3 regions of the Haloglycomyces albus DSM 45210 genome follow, and region 3 is predicted to be linked to each of the others. Evidence: predicted binding sites of a transcription regulator. Region 3 holds the regulator's gene; each other region holds the start of a gene.
The links. Region 3 encodes HrcA, which represses chaperone genes, less so after heat shock. Its sites were predicted from a motif close to CTTAGCACTCNCNNNNNGNGAGTGCTAAG; they were not measured.
Positions count from the first base shown of each region.

Region 1: the regulator HrcA is predicted to act here: its motif matches at 2,359-2,387, upstream of groL (chaperonin GroEL).
Region 2: the regulator HrcA is predicted to act here: its motif matches at 1,890-1,918, upstream of groES (co-chaperone GroES).

Region 1 covers NZ_AZUQ01000001.1:1,036,053-1,040,253, reverse strand. Annotated here, with positions in the region: gene HALAL_RS0104875 (ATP-binding protein) at 1-194, opposite strand, end outside; gene groL (chaperonin GroEL) at 592-2,232, opposite strand; gene HALAL_RS0104865 (hypothetical protein) at 2,475-3,353, opposite strand; gene HALAL_RS0104860 (nitrogen regulation protein NR(II)) at 3,595-4,077, shown strand; gene HALAL_RS0104855 (hypothetical protein) at 4,083-4,201, opposite strand, start outside.
Region 2 covers NZ_AZUQ01000001.1:570,349-574,549, forward strand. Annotated here, with positions in the region: gene groL (chaperonin GroEL) at 1-1,347, opposite strand, end outside; gene groES (co-chaperone GroES) at 1,472-1,771, opposite strand; gene HALAL_RS0102830 (class I SAM-dependent methyltransferase) at 2,005-3,225, shown strand; gene HALAL_RS0102840 (RNA polymerase sigma factor) at 3,598-4,137, shown strand; gene HALAL_RS0102845 (hypothetical protein) at 4,134-4,201, shown strand, end outside.
Region 3 covers NZ_AZUQ01000001.1:385,924-390,124, reverse strand. Annotated here, with positions in the region: gene hemW (radical SAM family heme chaperone HemW) at 1-425, shown strand, start outside; gene HALAL_RS0101990 (CapA family protein) at 507-1,637, shown strand; gene hrcA (heat-inducible transcriptional repressor HrcA) at 1,814-2,827, shown strand; gene dnaJ (molecular chaperone DnaJ) at 2,852-3,988, shown strand; gene HALAL_RS0101975 (16S rRNA (uracil(1498)-N(3))-methyltransferase) at 4,063-4,201, shown strand, end outside.

The sequences.
Region 1 (4,201 bases), 650 kb from region 3:
TCTTCGCAGTCGACGAATCCGGTGTTGGTCAGTAGGTCGAACAGCTCGTTGGCCTGCTGCAGGAAGGTGGTTTTGCCGCTTCCCGTGGGGCCGTGGAAAACGAGATTATGAGGTGCTGCCTTGCCGCCGTCGAGGGGGCAGGCCTCCAGGATGATGTCGTGTAGTTCGCGCCGTAGGACGGTCGTACCTGTCATATTTACTTGCGTGAACATGAAACCTCAGCTCGGGCCGGTCGAGTTCGTGAATCGGGGGCGGAGACGTTCAGGGCCGTGGACCGCCTCCGGGCGTGGCTGACTTCGCGGTGAACGGGCAGGTGATTCGGGGGCGGACGGTACGTACTACTAATACGGATGTACACCTCAAACGTGAGTCAGTCGACTGCCGCGTCATATACCAGGTTACCCAACATATGCCAACCGAACAATATAGAAAATGTCGGAACTATGACAGGAAGGCCTGGGCGGTAGGCGTATCCTGCGGATCGGCGGGGTTCTATCCATGGCCCCCAGGGAATCGAGCATGAAAAACGCCGTGTGGCGCGGAGCCACACGGCGGAAAGCATGTCGCGTCGAAACGCGGAACGGTGTCGGCTTAGAAGCCCATACCGCCCATGCCACCCATGTCAGGCGCACCGCCTGCGGGGGCGGCGCCTTCCTTCTCGGGAACGTCGGCGACGACGGCCTCGGTGGTCAGGAACAGACCGGCGATCGAACCGGCGTTCTGCAGAGCCGAGCGGGTCACCTTGGTCGGGTCCGGGATACCGGCGTCCAACATGTTGACGTAGTCGCCCGTGGCGGCGTTGAGACCTTCACCGACCGGCAGGTTCTTCACCTTCTCCACGATGACTCCGCCTTCGAATCCGGCGTTCTCGGCGATGGCGCGCAGCGGGGCGCCCAGGGCGCGCTGCACGATCTCCACACCGGTGGCCTCGTCGGGCTCGGCGGTGTCGATCTTCTCGAAGGCCTTCGCACCGGCCTGAACCAGCGCGGTTCCCCCACCGGGGAGGATGCCCTCTTCGACGGCGGCCTTCGCGTTGCGCACGGCGTCTTCGATACGGTGCTTGCGCTCCTTCAGCTCGACCTCGGTGGCGGCACCGACACGGATGACGGCGACACCGCCGGCCAGGCGGGCCAGGCGCTCCTGCAGCTTCTCACGGTCGTAGTCGGAGTCGCTGTTTTCGATCTCGGCGCGGATCTGGGTTACGCGACCGTCGATCTGGTCCTGGTCGCCGCCACCGTCGACGATGGTGGTCTCGTCCTTGTCGATGACGATCTTGCGAGCCGTACCCAGCATGTCCAGGTCCACGTTGTCCAGCTTGAGGCCGACCTCTTCGCTGATGACCTGACCGCCGGTCAGGACGGCGATGTCGCCCAGCATGGCCTTGCGACGGTCACCGAAACCGGGAGCCTTGACGGCGACGGACTTGAAGATGCCACGGATCTTGTTGACCACGAGGGTGGCCAGCGCTTCACCGTCGACGTCTTCGGAGATGATCAGCAGCGGCTTGCCCGTCTGCGTCACCTTCTCCAGGGTCGGCAGCAGGTCCTTGATGGCGCTGATCTTCTGGTTGACGATCAGGATGTAGGGGTCTTCCAGGACGGCTTCCATGCGGTCCTGGTCGGTCACGAAGTAACCGGACAGGTAGCCCTTGTCGAAGCGCATACCTTCGGTCAGCTCCAGGTCCAGCCCGAAGGTGTTGGACTCTTCAACGGTGATGACGCCTTCTTTACCGACCTTCTCCATCGCTTCGGCGATGATGGCACCGACGGTGGTGTCACCGGCGGAGATGGAGGCGGTGTTGGCGATCTGCTCCTCGGTGTCCACCTCGGTGGAGATGCTGTGGAGCTGTTCGACGACGCTGGAAACGGCCTTTTCGATGCCCTTCTTGATGGCGATCGGGTTGGCACCGGCGGCGACGGCGCGGAGGCCTTCCTTCACCAGGGACTGGGCGAGAACGGTAGCGGTCGTCGTACCGTCACCGGCGACCTCGTCGGTCTTCTGCGCGACCTCTTTGACGAGCTCGGCACCGATCTTTTCGTAGGCCTCGTCCAGTTCGATGTCCTTGGCTACGGAAACACCGTCGTTGGTGATGGTGGGTGCGCCCCACTTTTTGTCGAGAACGACGTTGCGGCCCTTAGGTCCGAGGGTGACTTTTACGGCATCGGCGAGGGAGTTCATGCCTCGCTCTAGGCCGCGGCGAGCCTCCTCGTCGAATGCGATCATCTTTGCCATATTGATGGCTTCCTTTCGGATGCGTCGTTACACATTGTTTCGACGGTGAGGCGGCAGCCCGCGACGACTCAAGCATTGTGGGCCCACACGGCCCAGTGCTTACGGCCACCTCAGCGCGCACGATTATTTAGCACTCACAGCGTTCGAGTGCCAATTCAGGTATAGCACTCTCCGGTTCCGAGTGCCAAACTGGGGGGAATTTTTCCTGGTGATTCAGGATGTGAATTGTGTCGTAGACGAATTCAGCGGGCGACGTCGGTCGCTTCGGACGACAGCGAGACGGCGGAAATCGCCTCGGATCGACCGCGTAGGGCCGCATAGGTACAGAGATTGGCCGCCGTCATCCACAGCATGGGAATCAACATCAGCAGAGCGGTGAGCGCCGACAGCACCACGGCCATGATGTTTCCGATCGCCACCGGGGCGTGCTGTAGGAACACATCGGCCAGGAAACCCATGAAGACGGAAATCAGGCAGTTGATGACGGCCGCGATGATGACGGTGACGACCACACGTCCCAAGGCCGGGCCGAAATTCGTATAGGTCAGCGCGAACGACCGTGCGAACGGATTGACGTTCTTCTGGAACGTGGCGGCCGGAACGATCACGGCCAGACCGAAGGCCACCAACAATCCGGGAACGACCAGCAAAACCAGTCCAATGGAGACGCAGAGGTACCCCAGCACCATCCACAGCCATAGCTTCCAGCCCACTCGAAACGCGGCTTTCAATGCCTCTGAGGTCGTCACAAAACCGCCGGCGGCGTCGGCCGCGGCGGTACGGGTGGCGGCCATGGTCGCGGCGGCGTAGAGATACAGGAGCAGAATGGCCAGCAAGGAAAAGCCGAGGGCCGCACCGGGGTCGTAGGTCTCGGCATTGGCCGCCCCCATGTCGAACATGCCGGATTCGGTGTCCTGATAGGCCAGGGTATTGAGCAGGTTCAGCACGAAGCCGGGGATCGCCACCCCGATGAGGAGGATCGTTCCCATGGAACGCCAGGACCGTTGCACCACATTGATACCGGCGTTCCACCAGGAGGAGAAGTCGCCGGTGACGATGGGATCGCTGGACTCGTCGAAGCGCGACTGGTCCGATTCATTCCAATACGGATTGTCTGTCATAGGGCAGATACTAGTTAATAAACCAGGGAAATGACGCATGACGCGGCGGCTCGCGTGACCCTGCGAACTCTGGTGGTTTTGTCCAGTGCTTTCCAATCTTAGCGAGTATGTGTTAACTTGAGTGAACTGAGAGTATTTCACTGTCACTGATCGCTTACCGTTGGAAGAGCCGAAGATCGCGATCACACCCTGATATCGACCACTGGTCCGTCCAGGGGTCGGACGAGGAGCGCTTGCGTCGATGACCCAACTGGAAATGTCTCTGCCCCAGGGAAACGACAATTCCTCGCGTCTGGCGGCGCGTTCGCGTTACGCCCACTCCGCTCCACTGCCGGCAAACCTCATTCCGTGGAAGTCGGCGATTCAAGGTAGTGGGGATCCCTGTGCTCTGCTGGACGAAAACCTCCGTATCCGGGCCATGTCCATATCCGCCTTGCGGCTTCTCGGGCTCTCGGCGGAGGTCGAAGAGACAATGCCGAGGTTTCTGGACGCCGGGATACGGTTTGTGGATTTCAGCCCCGGCGGACATCGGCTGGGCACGCCCGAACTGGGACGCCTCCCCATGCTGCGAGCCATGCAGAGCAACACCTTGGAACGGGGATTGGCACGGATCGAGATGGACGGTTCGCGGCTGACGATGGACATCATCGCCAGCCCACTGCATCGCCACGACGAGTCCGAACCCTCGGGAGTCGTGGCGTTTCTGCGTCAAGTCGGTACTTAACCGGCTCAGTCCAGGGAGTACACCACCGCGCCCGGGCGGCGTTCGACGTCCACATGCCCCGGAGGATCGTCCACGTCGAGCTGTTCCCACTCCGTGCCGCGTGCCCATTGCGGTATGACGACCA
Region 2 (4,201 bases), 180 kb from region 3:
CACCGGCTCACCGAGAGCCTCGCGCACGATGTCGATGCCGAGCTGCTCTTCCTTGTCGTCCACCTTCAGACCGTCGAGCACCGGAGCGGCGTGGATGAGCGCGGAACCACCGCCGGCGATGATGCCTTCCTCCGACGCGGCCTTGGTGGCGGCGACGGCGTCTTCGATGCGGTGCTTACGCTCTTTCTGCTCCACCTCGGTGGCCCCGCCGACCTTGAGGACGGCGACTCCACCCGACAGCTTCGCCAGACGCTCTTCCAGTTTCTCGCGGTCCCAGGAGGAGTCGGTCTGCTGGATCTGAGTCTTGATCTGCTGCACGCGAGCGTCGACGACGCTCTTGTCACCGGCACCGTCCACGATGGTGGTGTCATCCTTGGTGATGGTGACGCGACGAGCGGAACCCAAGTGGTTCAGTTCGGCCTGCTTGATGCTGAGGCCGACCTCGTCGGAGATCACTTCGGCACCGGTCAGAGCCGCGATGTCGCCCAGCATGGCCTTGCGGCGGTCGCCGAACGCCGGAGCCTTGACCGCCGCGACCTTGACGGTACCGCGCAGAGCGTTGACCGACAGGGTGGCGAGCGCTTGGCCTTCCAGGTCCTCGGCGATGATGATCAGCGGCTTGGATTCGTTGACGACCTTTTCCAGGAGGGGAAGGAGGTCTTCGATCACCGAGATCTTGTTGTTGGTGACCAGGATGTAGGGGTCTTCGAAGACCGCCTGACGGGATTCCTGGTCGGTGATGAAGTTCGGGGAGATGTATCCCTTGTCGAACTGCATGCCTTCGGTGACGTCCAGTTCGGTTTCCAGGCTGGAGCCGTCTTCGATGGAGATGACGCCGTCGGTGCCGACGGTGTCCATCGCGTTGGCGATGAGTTCACCGATTTCTTCGTCCTGGGCGCTGATGGCGGCCACTTGCTGGATGTGCTCGTGTCCGTTGATGTCGATGGAGCGCTTCAGGAGTTCGTCGCTCACTGCAGTGGCGGCCTGGTCGATGCCACGGCGAATGGCGACGGGGTTTCCGCCCGCGGTGACGGATTTAATGCCGAGGTGCGACATAACCTGGGCGAGAACCGTCGCGGTCGTGGTTCCGTCTCCGGCGACGTCGTTGGTTTTGGTGGCGACTTCCTTGACCAGCTGGGTACCGAGGTTGTCGTCGGCGTCTTCCAGTTCGATCTCTTTGGCGATGGTGACACCGTCGTTGGTGATCACCGGGGCGCCAAAGGACTTCTCCAGAACGACGTTGCGTCCTTTGGGGCCGAGGGTCACCTTCACGGTGTCGGCCAGCTTGTCCACCCCGTGGAGGAGGTGTTCGCGCGCGCTGTCTGCGAATGTTAGTTCTTTAGCCATTTCCTTGTTCCTTGGATAGATAGGCAAGAAGGCCCCACATGCGATGTAGGGCCTGGCCGTGTGCGGAAACCTCAGCCGGTTCGGTTCCGTGCGGTGGTTTCGTTACACGGCCTTGTCCTTCGACTTACTTCTCGACGACGGCGAGAACGTCACGCGAGGAGAGGATCAGGTACTCGTCACCGGCGTACTTGACTTCGGTGCCTCCGTACTTGGAGTAGATGACGACGTCACCGACGTTGACGTCGACGGGGACGCGGTTGCCCTTTTCGTCGATGTTGCCGGGCCCCACGGCGAGGACGGTGCCCTCCTGCGGCTTCTCTTTGGCGGTGTCGGGGATGACGATGCCGGAAGCCGTCGTGGTTTCCGCTTCGTTGGTCTGGACGACAATGCGGTCACCCAGCGGCTTGATAGCAGCCTCACTCATTTGGATCTCCAAACTTGACAGGTCTATATTGTATGCCGCCACGTTCGCGGGTCTTGTCGTCGCGGGAGCAAGACCACGGTGGCAATGTAGAGGTGGATTTCCGTACCGGAAAACCTCTCTTAGCACTCTAACATCGAGAGTGCCAAACCGGAAAGTCCGGTTGGCAATCTCGTGGCACGAGTGCTAATCGTAAAATTATTATCGCAGTTCAATGCGCTTTGTTGCGAGTTTTTGTGGCGAAGAAATCATTTCTGGAGTGGGGCATGTCGGAGGCAGTGGAACGTTGGGAGGCCGTGGCGGCCGATTCACAACTGCAGGAGCGGGCGGAGCGCGCCTGGCGGGAGTTCGGTCATAACGCGACGGTGAAGTTGCGTCGCCACTACTCCGATCCCGGTGTGGTGGCCGCGGCCGTCGGGCTCGCACAGCTGCGCGAACGCGCCCGGTCGAAATTCGGAGCGGACGCCGCATCCATGTTCTTCACCCGTGCGACCTTGGAGCAGGCGACACGTCCCGCCGTCGCACGGCGACGAGCCGAACGACTGGCGGCCTACGGCGGTGACCGTTCGGCCGTCAGTGATCTGTGCGCGGGACTGGGCACGGAATCTCTCGCTCTGGCCCGAGCGGGACTGCGGGTGAGGGCCGTGGAGTGGGATCCGGAGACGGCGTGGTTGACGCGCGCCAATGCCGCCGCGCTGGGATGGAGTCACTCCATCTCGGTCGAGCGGGCCGATGCTTTGGAGGTGCCGCTCGACGACATCGCCGTCGCCGACCCGGCCCGCCGCGACGGGGTGGGCCGACGCTTCGACCCGGCTCACTATTCCCCCGCCTTGGACGAACTGTTGCGCCGTCTCACCCCGTTGCGCGCCTCCGCGGTCAAGGTCGGCCCGGGCATCGATCACGCCTGGATCGACTCGGTCCACGCCGAGGGGGAGTGGGTCTCGTACGACGGCACGGTGGTGGAGGCGTGTCTCTGGGTGGGGGACGCGGCCGCCGCACCGCGGAGGGCGTCGGTGTGGGACGGCACGTCCTGGCACGAGCTGTCCGGCACGGGAGGAGAAACCGCCCCCACGTCCACTCGCGCGGGAGACTTCCTGATCGAGCCCGACGGAGCGGTGATTCGTTCCGGTCTCGTGTCCGATCTGGCGCGTTCCTGCGACGCGTGGACCGGGCATCCTTCGATCGCCTACCTGTACGCCGACCGCCCCGCTGTGACTCCGCTGGCACGCTGTTGGAGGATCGCCGAGCGACTGCCCTTCAAAACCAAGTCTCTGGCACGGGCGCTGCGTGAACGCCGAATCGGCGCCTTGACGATCAAACAGCGGGGAACCGGAATCGACCCGCAGAAGTTGCGTCGCGAGCTACGCCTCCAGGGAGACCGGTCGGCAACCGTTGCCTTGACGCGAGTGGGCGACGAGCACGTAACGTGGCTTCTCGAATACCCGACGTCGGCCTAGTCACCCGACCGAGGGAGGCCGTCCGAATCGCCCGTTTCCCAGTGCAACCGAGCGTGTCGGTGAGGTGTTTAGCTAACGAAGGCAATGTTCGACTTCCACACTGCCGCGCCTGCGACGACCGAACTCCGAAAGCACCGTGTCATGTCCACGACCCTGATGGCCGACCCCGTTCGGCAGAACGATACGACGCGCTCGGCGCACCGCCGACGACACCGAGGAGGCCCGCTTGAACCGCATTTTCCACCGAGGCGGCAAGTGGGAGAGACCGCAATCGACACCCCAGATGTGAAGGACTTTTCAACACCAGTGACAATGGGGACTACGACTCAGCCGTCGATGTTCGTCGCGTCCCCAAGAGCCCGTGGAGTGTCCGTGCGCACCGAATCCGACTTTATTGACCTTTACGAGGATCACTATTCGGATCTGGCCGGTCAAGTATCCGCGTATTTGGGCGATGCCAGTGAAGCGCAGGACATGGTGCAGGAGGCGTTCCTCCGCGCGTGGCAGCGATGGGACCGGATCGGGGTTTACGACCAGCCCTTGGCGTGGGTTCGCCGCGTGGCCTGGAACCTCGCCACCAACCGCCACCGCCGCAATCAGGTGGCCCGTCGATTTCTCTTGAAACAACGTGATCCCGAAGGCGTTCCGGCCGTCAATCCCGATCACATCGCCCTTCACGAAGCTCTCCAGAAGGTCGGTGCCCGGCAACGGAAAGCCATCGTCATGCATTACATGGGCGACATGTCGGTCGCCGATATAGCCGAGGTGTGCGGCGTCAGAGCCGGAACGGTGAAGTCATGGCTGCATCGGGGACGAAAAGAACTGGCGGGACTCCTAGGCGACGATCCGAGACCACCGGCCGATAAAACACCGACAAGACAACGGACGTTTGAAGGGGGGAACCACTCATGAACGAAAATGAAGTCCACGACGACCGGATCCGTGAGGCGTTCCAGTCGTATCGTGACGAGACTGC
Region 3 (4,201 bases):
AATCCGGTTTCAGTTGGTATGAGGTATCCAACTGGGCGCGTGGTGAGGAGGGTCGCTGTCGGCACAACGTCCTCTATTGGGATGGGGGCCACTGGTGGGGAGCCGGACCCGGGGCGCATTCGCATCTGCCGGGAATACGCTGGTGGAACGTCAAACATCCCGCGACGTACGGACAGCGTCTGGCCGACGGACTCGCCGTCGACGACGGTGAGGAATTGACTGATAGTGATCACTATTTGGAAACGATTATGTTGCGGACTAGGCTCTCGACGGGCCTTCCGCTACAGTTGTTGAGCCGAGAGGCCCGTGCGGTCGCCGACCGCCTGGCCGATGACGGTCTGGTGGTCATCGGTGACGGGCGCTTGCGGTTGACGCTGCGAGGGCGCCTATTGGCCGACGCCGTCATCCGCGATCTCACCGTATAACGACCCCTGAATATTCAACGACTCGCCGGGAGGCTCGCCGCCCGGACAGAGCCGATTCGCGTTCATTGGAGACTTGTTTTCATGCCTCGTACCACTCCGCTGTCCACCCGTGCCTTGGCGCGCCGCAGTGTATTGCTCGGTGCCGGTGCGGGACTGTCCTTGACCGCGTGCGGAAGTGAGGATTCGGACGAATCCGCTCCCGGCCGGGCCGGTGAGGAAAGCCGTTCGCCCCGGCCGTCGCCGACCCGGGAACCGGAGGTTGAGGGCGTCACCATTACGCACGTGGGAGACGCGTTCCCCGGCAAGTGGCCCGACCGGCTTCCGGCAGAAGGCGACGACGCCTTCTTTGCGAAGGTGAGTGATCGATTCGACGGGGACGTCAACATCGCCAACCTGGAAGGCGCTTTCTCCACCGCCGAGTGGCAGAAGTGTGAGTCGGGCTGTATCTACTTCCGTTTGCCCGGTGAATACGCCTCGCTCTACTCCGAGGCGGGATTCGACGTGCTCAATCACGCCAACAACCACGCCTGGGACGCCGGACCACAAGGGGCGGAGGAAACCCGGGACGTAGTGGAGGGTCTCGGCATGGAGCTGTCAGGTCATCAGGGCACGATCACGCAGGTGGAACGGAACGGGATCTCCGTAGCGATCGTCGGTTTCGCACCGTATTACATGTTCACCGACTCCCGCGATATTCAGGCCTGCGACCAATTGGTGCGTGAGGCGGCCGCGAGCGCCGACGTCGTGGTGGTCTCAGTACACATGGGTGCCGAAGGCACCGACGCCCGTCACGTCACCGCCGGGACCGAGACGTTTCACGGCGAGGATCGCGGCGACCCCATGGGTCTGTCGCACGCTTGCGTGGACGCCGGCGCGGACGTCGTCATCGGGCACGGTCCGCACGTCATGCGCGGAATGGAATATTACAACGGTAAACTCATCGCTTACTCCCTCGGTAATTTCGGTGGCGGACAGAACATTCTGGACGGCGACGGCTGGCTCGGTGTGGGCGGAGTCCTATCGGTGACGCTGTCGAAGGACGGAGAGACCGTCGAGTCGAAATTCACCCCAACGGTGATGGACTCCAATGGCTACCCCGCTCCCGACGACCAGGCGCGCGGCCTCGACGCCATCAATGAACTGGCCGAGGACTTCGGTTCCTCCGGCGTGGTGGCCGACGAATCCGGACAACTCCTGTTTCCTGACTCATAGCCCGGAAACGGGGCATTAAACTGCGTATTCGTTGTGTTCTAGGGTTTGAGTTTGGCACTCTAGCCTTAAGAGTGCCAAACTTGATCGTGAACGTTCGTGGGACGGTGTCGTCGTTCGACCCGAAACAACGTTCGCGGTAAGGATGCAGGCCGGGGAGTGGAAGGACTTGAGAGGCGATGGATGAACGCAAACTACAGGTGCTGCGTGCCGTCGTTGAGGACTATGTCTCCACTCAGGAGCCGGTGGGCTCGAAAGCCATTGCCACCCAACACGAATTGGGAGTATCCGCCGCGACCGTGCGAAACGACATGGCCTGGCTGGAAGACTCCGGCTATATCCAGCAGCCCCATACCTCGGCGGGGCGAATCCCCACCGACAAGGGCTATCGCCTTTTCGTCGATCGCCTGGAGAAGATCCAGCCGCTCTCCAGCGCCGAACGCCGGGCGGTCAACCGCTATCTTTCCGAGGCCGGCGACCTCGACGACGTGGTCAACCGAACCGTCCGTCTCCTGGCGCAACTGACCCACCAGGTCGCCGTGGTGCAGTACCCCAGCCTCAACCGTTCCACCGTGCGGCACCTTGAGCTCCTTCGTCTCGGTCCGTACCGGCTTCTACTGGTCGTCATCACCGACACCGGACGAGTCGAACAGCGGCACCTGGAATTCCGCGAGGAAATCGACGAGGACTACACGCTCGAACTGCGCACGCTCATCAACGAAAAACTCGCCGGGCAACCTATCGTGGAGGCTCCCGAGATCCTGTCTCGGCTGCCTAATGAGGCCCGGCCGGAGCTGCGCGGCATCGCGACCGGACTGACCCGTGTCCTCCTGGACGCCTTCCTGGACTCCAGCGAGGAACGCGTGGCCGTGGCCGGGGCCGCCAATCTCACCCGCACCGTAGCGCCGATACGCAGTGTCACGCCGCTGCTGGAGGCGTTGGAAGAGGAAATGGTTCTCATGCGGCTCATTGGTCCTCCCGGAGAGCAGACCAATTTGACCGTCCGCATCGGAGATGAGAACGAACTCGATGATTTCCGGCACACCACGGTGGTAACCACCGGTTACGGGCCTGGTGCTGTCGTCGGGCACATGGGGGTCGTTGGACCCACTCGCATGGACTACCCAGGGACCATCGCGGCAGTCCGTGCCGTGGCCCGCTATGTCTCAGACATATTGGAACGCAACCGTTGAACAACAAATATAGTGAGATTACCTGTGGCTAAAGACTATTACGGAATTCTGGGTCTCGAGAAAGGGGCTTCCGAGGCCGAAATGAAGAAGGCCTATCGGAAGCTCGCGCGCAAGTATCACCCGGACGTCTCCGACGAACCCGACGCCGAAGAGCGCCTGCAAGAGGTCAACGTCGCCTTTGAAGTCCTCATGGACCCCGACAAGCGGGCCATTGTGGATGCCGGTGGCGACCCTCACGACCGATCGGCCGGAGCCGGTGCCGCAGGCGGCAACTTCATGGGCTTCGAAGACATCGTGGACGCCTTCTTCGGCGGGTCGATGGGCGGCTTCGGAGGTCGCCGTGGACCGCGCTCGCGCACGCGCCCCGGTAACGACGCCCTGATCCGACTGGACCTCAGCCTGGACGAACTGGCCTTCGGCACCGAATCGGACATTACCGTGGAGACGGCCGTTCTCTGTGACGAATGCACCGGCTCAGGCTCCGAAACCGGAGAGGTCAAAACCTGTACCACCTGTGGCGGCAACGGCCAGGTACAGGTCGTGCAGAACACCATCATCGGGCAAATGCGTTCGGTTCGCCCCTGTTCGGCCTGCTCCGGCTACGGCTCCCTCATAGCCGACCCCTGCAGCAAATGCGGCGGGGAAGGACGCGTCCGCAGCCGCCGCAAGATCACCGTCAAGATCCCCTCGGGCATCGAAGACGGCATGCGGATCCGTCTGTCGGGCGAAGGCGAGGTCGGCCCCGGCGGCGGCCCGGCCGGCGACCTGTACGTCGAAGTCCACGAAAAACCGCACGAGGTCTTCACCCGCGACGGACCGGACCTGCACTGCCGAGTGCGCGTACCCATGACCCAAGCGGCGCTGGGAACCAAACTCAACGTTCACACCCTCGACGAGGAAGTGGAAGTCGAGGTACCGCCCGGCACCCAACCCGACACGGTCAAAAAGATCCGTGGCAAGGGCATTCCCAAACTACGCGGTACCGGCACACGCGGCGACCTCTACGTCGAACTCGACGTACGCACCCCCACCAAACTGGATGGGGAACAGGAAGAGATCCTGCGTAACCTGGCGACACTACGCGACGAGGAGATCAAGGAAGTTAAGTCCGGCTCGGGCTTCTTCGCGCGGATGCGCGACGCCTTCCACGGTCACCAGTAATCTCGCCGTGGGGACGACAACCGCGTCCCCACAACACCGCAGCCATGGCCGCAAGGCGTCTAAGGTAGAAAACCGTGACTGAACCGTTTTTCCTCATCGACCAGCTGCCCAGTGGCAACGCTGGAGTCCTTGACGGGCCGGAAGGGCATCACGCCGCCGATGTGCAACGCCTGCGCGTCGGCGAGCGCCTCAGCCTGACCGACGGCCACGGCA